Longimicrobium terrae: one gene and its partner. The protein of the gene in region 2 interacts with the protein of the main gene of each other region in a pairwise test. Links are inferred from orthologs where the notes say so. Each region holds a gene or a part of one and is shown on either strand. Other genes may lie near its edges.

Region 1 (4,651 bases), on a different replicon or contig from region 2:
CCGCCGCCACGCTCTCGATGGCCAGCGCCGGCGCGACGATCCGCGCGCCCGCGACCTCGTGCTCCCACACGTACTCGAAGTCGCCGTCCACGCGCGCCACGTCCGTGCTGGTGCCGCCCATGTCAAAGGCGATCACCCGCTCGCGGCCGGACCGCCGACCGGCCAGCGCCGCACCTACGACGCCACCGGCAGGACCGCTGAGCAGCGAGTCCTTGGCGCGGAAATCCTCCGGGCGGACGAGCCCGCCGGCGCTGGTCATTACGTGCAGCCGCCCGCCGCCCAGCGCGCCGCGAACCCCGTCCAGGTAGCCGCCGATCACCGGCCCCAGGTACGCGTCCACCACCGCCGTTTCCGTCCGCGCCAGCAGCCCGATGCTCGCGGCGAGCTCCGCGGAAGCCGCCACGTGCGCGAATCCCGCCTCGCGCAGCGCGTCCGCCACGGCGCGCTCGTGCGCGGGATCGCGAAAGGCGTGCATCAGCGCGACCGCCGCGGAGCGCACGCCCTGGCCCACAAGGCGCGAGGCATGTGCTCGCACGGACGCGAGATCCAGCGGGATGAGAACCGATCCGTCCGCCGCCAGCCGCTCATCCACTTCCACGGCGGTGTCGTAAAGCGGATCGGGACGGCGCACGTCCAGCGCGAACAGTTCCGGCCGCTGCTGCGTGCCGATGCGCGACAGATCGCCGAAGCCGCGGGTGATGAACAGCGCCGTGCGCGCGCCACGCCGCTCCAGCAGGGCGTTGGTCCCGCGCGTCGTCGCCAGCCGCATCGCCAGCGGAGGAAGCGCATCGCCCGACGCGGTTCCCGTCACCAGCCGCGCGGCCAGGATGGGCGCCTCCTCCGCCGAGCGGATTTCGATGGACACGCCCGGCGCCGCGCCGTCCAGCGCGCGGTTCAGCCGCATCTCGCCCGTGGCCGGATCGTATGACGCCACCCGTGCGCCCTCATCCACCGAACCGACGCGTCGTACCTGCAGCCCGTCCACCACGCCCGGCACGGCGCCCCACTCTTCGCGGATCCGCAGGCAGTCCGGCGCTTCGACGGCCATGATGGTGGCCCGCAGCGCGCTGCTGCTGAGCACCTTCGCGCGGCGCTGCACCCCGGCCGGGTCCAGCGCCAGGCAGTCGGTAAACGTGCCGCCGGTGTCAATCCAGATCTGCCAGAGACGCTCGGTCACGTGCGGCGCGGTTGGGGAGGACGGTCGCTGATGGAAAGGCAAACTACGACGTCGCGCGGGGTGCCCCGCAAGCCCGGCGCGGCCGCAGACGATGAAGAACTGCCCTCACGCGGAGGTCGCGGGGGTCGCGGGGGTCGCGGAGGTCGCGGAGGTCGCGGAGGTCGCGGAGGTCGCGGGGACCGCGGACGGGAGAGATCGCGTCCGTGCGAGCGACCCTGTAAGCGGGCACATACTGGGGTGTGCTCCCTCTCCCACGTCTGTTTGTGGGAGAGGGTCGTCGCGCGCAGCGCGCGGGGTGAGGGCCCGCACGAACAACAAACCGGCCCCGGCGACTGCTGTCGCCGGGGCCGGTGAACGCGCGTGGCCGCGAATTACTTGTCGTCGCCTTCAGTCGGCGTGACGTTCACTTCGGGGGTCACGACCTGCTGCGTGTCGGTCGAGATTTCGACCTTGGCCGGGTCCACGTCCACCTGCGGCATCTTGCCGCCATCGACGTCCACCGACGGCGCCTCGCCCTTTTCTTCAACTTCCGCCGTGCATGCACCGGCGCCCATCGCCAGGGCCACGAGGGCAGCCGCCATCACGCGCTTGATCACCATGGGTGTATCTCCATTCGTAGGATCAGGGACCTTCACCGCGCCCCTGTGCAACGCGTGTGCCGGTTGCGCTCGCGGCAGAGCTTCTGCTACACAATCCCCTGCATCCGCGCCGGAAAATTGCATTTGCCTCTCCGGTTGCCCGCGCGCCGCGCGCCACGGTGCGCCCATCGGCATTGCCGGCCGGCGGCGCAAAACGAGACGGGGCGGGAAAGCCGATCCGGCTCCCTCGCCCCGCTGTCCATCCCGCTCTGAGCACCCGGCGCTGAGCACCGGGCACTTCCGTTCCCGCACTCACGCACTCACGCACCCAGCACTCACGCACTTCCCCTCACCCCCGCGCCATCGAATCCAGGAATTCCTTGTTGGTCTTCGTGGGGCGCATGCGCTTGAGCAGGAAGTCGATGGACTCCGCCGGCGGCATGTCGGACAGGAAGTTGCGCAGCAGGTACACGCGGGTAAGCTCCAGCTCGTTGAGCAGAAGGTCTTCGCGGCGCGTGCCCGAGCGGTTGATGTCGATCGCCGGAAAGATGCGCTTGTCGGCGATGTGGCGGTCCAGCACCAGTTCCATGTTGCCGGTGCCCTTGAACTCCTCGAAGATCACCTCGTCCATGCGGCTTCCCGTTTCCACCAGGGCCGTGGCGACGATGGTGAGCGAGCCGCCCTCTTCGATGTTGCGGGCCGCGCCGAAGAAGCGCTTGGGCTTGTGCAGCGCGTTGGCGTCCACGCCGCCCGACAGGATCTTGCCGGAGTGCGGCACCACCACGTTGTAGGCGCGCGCCAGGCGGGTGATGCTGTCCAGCAGGATGACGACGTCGCGGCCGTGCTCCACCAGGCGCTTGGCCTTTTCCAGCACCATTTCCGCCACCTGCGTGTGCCGGTCGGCCGGCTCGTCGAAGGTGGAGGAGATGACCTCGGCCCGCACGTTTTCCTGCATGTCGGTCACCTCTTCGGGCCGCTCGTCAATGAGCAGCACGATCAGGTGCACCTCCGGATGGTTTTCGGTGATGGCGTTGGCCATCTTCTGCATCAGGATCGTCTTGCCCGCCTTGGGGGGCGCCACGATCAGGCCGCGCTGGCCCTTGCCGATGGGCGCCACCAGGTCCATCACCCGCATGCTGATGTCGGTGGTGGCGGCTTCCAGGTGAATGCGCTGGTCGGGATAGCGCGGGCGAAGGTTGTCGAAGGCGACGCGGTGCTTGGCCTTGTCCGGCTCGTCGCCGTTCACGCGTTCTACCTTCAGAAGGGCAAGGTAGCGCTCGCCCTCCTTGGGCGGACGGACCTGCCCCATCACCGTGTCGCCGGTGCGCAGGTCGAATCGCTTGATCTGGCTGGGCGACACGTAGATGTCGTCCGGCCCGTACAGATAGTTCCAGTCCTGCGAACGAAGAAAGCCGTAGCCTTCGGGAAGAACCTCAAGTACTCCCTCGCCCCGCAGAACCACCTCGCTGTCGAGCAGGTTCTGCTCGATGCGGTAGATGAGGTCCTGCTTGCGGAGCCCGGAATAGTTGGAGATGTTGAGACCTTCCGCCATTTCGTGCAGTTCGGCGATGCTCTTGGTCTTGATGGTGCTAATGTCCACGTTGTGCTCCGAATGTATCAGCACGGCCCGGACTGCAGGTACGGCAGCCGGGACCGCTGGATGTTCCGCCGCGTGGGAGGGGGTTGTGCCAGGGGAGGGGCGCGCCGCGCGCTGAGCGCACAGAATGCTCTGGAGGCGTTTGCCCCAACCTAAGCACGGTATACACGGAGGTCAAGAAGAAAGTGCCGGACATATCAGGCCCGTTCGCCGCGTGGCGACTGGTGGAACTGCACGATCAGCAGGTGCTTCAGGCCCGCCTGCATCCGGGCGTTCCGGCCGACGATCCGGCCCTTTCCGAGTGGCTCGCGCGCTGGCCCGGCCGGCGCTACGTGCAGTCCGGCGGCGACGGGGTGGAGATCACCCTTACCCGCCGCGCCCGCGTCCGCACGCGCGAACGGTGGTGGCTTCACGCGCTGCTCCTTGTGCTTACCTTGGCCACCGCCACGGTCGCCGGGTGCCTGCTGGTTCCCGGCGACCCCATGGGCTGGGCCGAGTCGGCGGGCCATGCGATCCCCGTGCCCGCGCGGTACGATCTGCGCTCCGTGGCACCGGGACTGTGGTTTTCCCTGCCTCTGCTGTGCATCCTGGGCGCGCATGAAGCGGGCCATTGGGCGCTTGCGCGGCGCCACGGGATGGACGTTTCTCCCCCCTGGTTTCTTCCCGCGCCGCCGCTTCTGAGCCCCATCGGCACCTTTGGCGCGTTCATCCGCATCCGCTCTCCCCTCATCAACCGGGCGGCGCTTCTGGACATGGGCGCCGCGGGCCCGCTTGCCGGATTCGTGCTCGCCGTTCCCGTCTATCTGGCGGGGCTGATGATGAGCCAGCCGCTGGCGCAGCGCTTTTCCGGCGCGTCTCTCGCCGTAATGACGGGTGACGGAGCACTTCCGTTGGGAGAGTCGATTCTGCTGCACGTTCTGCGCGCGGCCACGCCCATGGGGCATGCGCCGCTGGTGCTGCTGCATCCGCTGGCGGCGGCGGGGTGGTTCGGGCTGTTCTTTACCGCGCTCAACCTGTTTCCCATCAGCCAGCTGGACGGCGGGCACGTGGTGTACTCGTTGTCGCCCCGCGCGCACCGGGTGGCGAGCCGGGCCACGCTGGCGCTGCTGCTGGGGATGGGGTGGCTGTACACCGGGTGGTGGTTCTGGGCGGGGCTGGTGCTGATGATCGGGCGGGGAAAGCTGGCGCATCCGCCGGTGTTCGACCCCGGGTTCCGGCTGGATGCGCGGCGGCGCGCGGTTGCGTGGGCATGCCTGGTCATCTTCGTGATCGCCTGGGTGCCCATCCCGTTCGTGCTTT
Region 2 (3,855 bases):
GTTGCCCGTGCGGTCCACGCGGAACTCGATCTTGCCGGCCTTGATCTCGCGAACAGCCCGGCTCACGTCCATGGTGACCGTCCCCGCCTTGGGGGTCGGCATCAGGCCGCGGGGGCCCAGGATGCGGCCGAGCTGGCCCACCTGGCCCATCATGTCGGGCGTGGCGACGCAGACGTCAAAGTCCAGCCACCCGTCCTTGATCCGCTGAACGTACTCGGCGCCCACGAAATCGGCGCCTGCTTCCTCGGCCTCACGCGCGCGGTCGCCCTGGGCGATCACGAGCACGCGGGCGGTCTTCCCCGTACCATGGGGAAGGACGACGGCTCCGCGAACGATCTGGTCCGCGTGCCTGGGGTCCACACCGAGCCGGACGGCGACCTCGACGGTCTCGTCAAACTTGGCGAAGCTCAGCTCCTTGACGAGGCTTACGGCCTCGGTGGGCTGAAACGTGGTACCCTCGGGCACACGGGCCTGCGCGTCGCGGAACTTCTTCCCGTGCTTTGGCATGTACCCCCTCGGGCGAAGTTGAACTGGAGTCCTCCCACCGGGCCTTCGCCGGGCGCCCCGGTGGTTCAATGGACGGGAATCAGGCCGCGTCCCCGAAGGGACGAAAGGGCGGGAGACCGCTTTCTGGGCTCCGGCCGGATTCCGCTTCTCCCGCCTCCGGCAGACACCGGGCTTTCACGCGGCGGCTGTCGTAGTGAAAGAAGTGCCCAGTGCTCAGTGCCCGGTGCCCAGCAACTGGGCACCTGGTACTGGGCACCTGGTACTTCTGTTATCCCTTGACTTCGACGCCCATCGAGCGGGCCGTTCCGGCGATCTGGCGCATGGCGCCCTCGACGTCGGCCGCGTTCAGGTCGGGCATCTTGGTTTCGGCGATCGTGCGCAGCTGCTCCTGCGTGATCGTGCCCACCTTGGTCTTCTTGGACGAGGCGCTTCCCTTGTCCAGGCCCACGGCCTTCTTGATCAGCACCGCCGCCGGAGGCGTCTTGGTGATGAACGTGAAGCTGCGGTCGGCGTACACCGTGATCTCGACGGGAATGATCATTCCCGGCTGTCCCTGGGTGCGCGCGTTGAACTGCTTGCAGAACTCCATGATGTTCACGCCGTGCTGGCCCAGCGCGGGGCCGACGGGGGGCGCGGGGTTGGCCGCGCCCGCGGGAACCTGGAGCTTGATGAATCCGGTGACTTTCTTCGCCATCTCAGCCTCTGATCAACGTCCGCTCAGAATCCGCGGAGCTGCGTGTAGTCCAGTTCGATGGAGGTGGGCCGCCCGAAGAGGGAAACCTCGACCTTCACCTTGCCCTTTTCGTGGTCGATGCCCTGAACGGTGCCGCTGAATTCCTTGAACGGTCCGTCCGTTACCTCCACCACCTGTCCGATGGTGAAGGGAATCAGCACCACCGGCGCTTCCGCCGCGGCGGGGGCCTCGACTTCCTGGCCCAGCACCTTGGCCAGCTCCTCATCCGTCAGGGGCTGGGGTTCGGAACCGGTGCCCAGGAACTTGATCACGCCCTGAATGCCGTTGATCAGGTGCGAGTTGCGCTGGTTGTACACCATCTTCACCAGCACGTACCCCGGGTACAGCTTGCGGGTGACGGTCACGCGCTTGCCGTTGCGAAGCTCCACCTCTTCACGGGTGGGGACCATCACTTCCTGGATCTGCTTGTCTTCGGGCTCGCCCAGCTCCTCGTCGATGCGGCGCTGAATGAGGCGCTGCACCTTGTTCTCGTGCCCCGAATAGCTCTGGATCGCGTACCACTTGGCGTCTGCCATGGGTTCACTCAGCCGGCGAACAGGGACGTGAGCACTTCAAGGAGATTGCGGATCCCGAAGTCGATGACAAAGGTGATGGCCGCCATGGCGAACATGAACGCCACGATGATTCCCGTGGAGTTCTGCAGCTGCGCCCGGTCGGGCCAGGTCACCTTCTTCACCTGCTCCACGACTTCGGGAAAGAAGTCGCGGGTCGAGGAACGCGTCGTCTCAGCCATGCGGAAACCGTATGCGATCTGAAAGGGTGCCGGCCGGCCCTCGGGGGACCGGCCGTCGTACTCCGCGAACCGCTTACTTGGTTTCCTTGTGCGGACGGTGCGTGTTGCACCGCGGGCAGTACTTCTTGTACTCCACCCGCTCGGGGTGCAGACGCTTGTTCTTCGTCTTGTTGTAGTTCCTCTCCTTGCACTCCGTGCAAGCGAGGATGACCTTGTCGCGCATGGCTTTCTTCTCCTAACCAGCGGAAAAGACGACGAACGGCAGGGAGGCCACGTTGCCTCCCCGCCGCTTCCGCCGTCCCAGAATCAGTCCAGGATCTCGGTAACGACGCCGGCGCCGACGGTGCGGCCGCCCTCGCGGATGGCGAAGCGCAGTTCCTTTTCCATGGCGATGGGCGTGATCAGCTCCACCGTCATCTGCACGTTGTCGCCCGGCATCACCATCTCCACGCCCTCGGGGAGGTCGGCGGTGCCCGTCACGTCCGTCGTGCGGAAGTAGAACTGCGGGCGGTACCCGGTGAAGAACGGTGTGTGGCGGCCGCCTTCTTCCTTGGTCAGCACGTACACCTCGGCCTTGAACTTCGTGTGCGGCGTGATGGTCTTGGGCTTCGCCAGCACCATGCCGCGCTCGATGTCGTCCTTGGCCACGCCGCGAAGCAGCAGTCCGACGTTGTCGCCGGCCTGGCCCTCGTCCAGCAGCTTGCGGAACATCTCGACGCCGGTGACCGTCGTGCTCTTTTCGGCACCGAAGCCCACCAGCTCCACCGTCTCGCCCACCTTGATGATGCCGCGCTCGATGCGGCCCGTGGCCACCGTGCCGCGGCCGGTGATCGAGAACACGTCCTCGACCGGCATCAGGAACGGCTTGTCCACCTGGCGCTCCGGCTGCGGAATCCAGGTGTCGATCGCGTTCATGAGCTCGCCGATCTTGGAGCCCCACTCGCTGTTCGGATCACCCGACTCCAGCGCCTTGAGCGCCGAACCCTTCACGATCGGCGTGTCGTCGCCCGGGAAGTCGTACTCGCTCAGCAGCTCGCGGACTTCCAGCTCCACCAGCTCCAGCAGTTCCGGGTCGTCGACCATGTCGACCTTGTTCATGAACACCACCACGTACGGCACGTTCACCTGGCGGGCCAGGAGGATGTGCTCGCGCGTCTGCGGCATCGGGCCGTCGGCCGCCGACACCACCAGGATCGCTCCGTCCATCTGCGCCGCGCCCGTGATCATGTTCTTCACGTAGTCGGCGTGGCCCGGGCAGTCCACGTGCGCGTAGTGACGGTTCGCCGTCTGGTACTCCACGTGCGCCGTCGAGATCGTGATCCCGCGCGCCCGCTCTTCCGGAGCCTTGTCGATGTTGTCGAAGCTGATGAAGTCCGCGAAGCCCTGCGCAGCCTGAATGCGCGTGATCGCGGCCGTCAGCGTGGTCTTGCCGTGGTCGACGTGGCCGATGGTGCCCACGTTTACGTGCGGCTTGTTGCGCTCAAACTTAGCCTTGGCCATTTCCGTTTTCGGTCCGATCCGGATGGTTGAGATCGATTGGGTGCCCGGAGCCGGCGGGGTTCTACGCCCTGGCCGTGGCCCCTTCCCTGCAAGAAGGCGCGTGCCGCCGAACCGCGCGGCGCCCACCTCCGGGTCCGGGCGCATGCCCGAACAACAAACCGCGAGTCTCCCGCCACAATGCCGTGGAGGCCCGCCCAGGTTTCCCTGCCAGAAGCGCACGGCGCGCCACCGAAGCGGCGCGCAGATACACTTCTCCCGGCAGAAAGCAAGACGGGTAAACTACCGCAACCCCGCCACTGCGTCAACCCCCGGCCACGGCGTTCGTTTCCGTCCCGCCGCGGGCCGCTTTTTCCGCGTCCAC

The links. Proteins that work in one complex are often made in the same cells at the same time.
Region 1: the proteins of nusG (region 2) and rho interact in binary tests that used the Escherichia coli proteins (3 or more experiments, as listed by UniProt). The link is inferred for Longimicrobium terrae from one-to-one orthologs.

The regions. Positions count from the first base shown.
Region 1 is NZ_JACHIA010000040.1:332-4,982, reverse strand. The notes cover bases 1,231-4,108. They hold rho (transcription termination factor Rho), read right to left. Parts: upstream 3,356-4,108; coding sequence 2,105-3,355; downstream 1,231-2,104. Other genes in these bases: HNQ61_RS28035 (site-2 protease family protein), read left to right, coding at 3,538-4,108; HNQ61_RS28045 (hypothetical protein), read right to left, coding at 1,549-1,776. Outside these bases: HNQ61_RS28050 (hydantoinase B/oxoprolinase family protein), read right to left, coding at 1-1,177; more of HNQ61_RS28035, read left to right, coding at 4,109-4,651. UniProt on the Escherichia coli protein: Facilitates transcription termination by a mechanism that involves Rho binding to the nascent RNA, activation of Rho's RNA-dependent ATPase activity, and release of the mRNA from the DNA template.
Region 2 is NZ_JACHIA010000001.1:334,916-338,770, forward strand. What follows is about bases 1-2,781. They hold nusG (transcription termination/antitermination protein NusG), read right to left. Parts: upstream 1,777-2,781; coding sequence 1,225-1,776; downstream 1-1,224. Other genes in these bases: rplA (50S ribosomal protein L1), read right to left, coding at 1-507; rplK (50S ribosomal protein L11), read right to left, coding at 776-1,201; secE (preprotein translocase subunit SecE), read right to left, coding at 1,785-1,994; rpmG (50S ribosomal protein L33), read right to left, coding at 2,068-2,217; tuf (elongation factor Tu), read right to left, coding at 2,301-2,781. Outside these bases: more of tuf, read right to left, coding at 2,782-3,494. UniProt on the Escherichia coli protein: Part of the processive rRNA transcription and antitermination complex (rrnTAC). The complex forms an RNA-chaperone ring around the RNA exit tunnel of RNA polymerase (RNAP).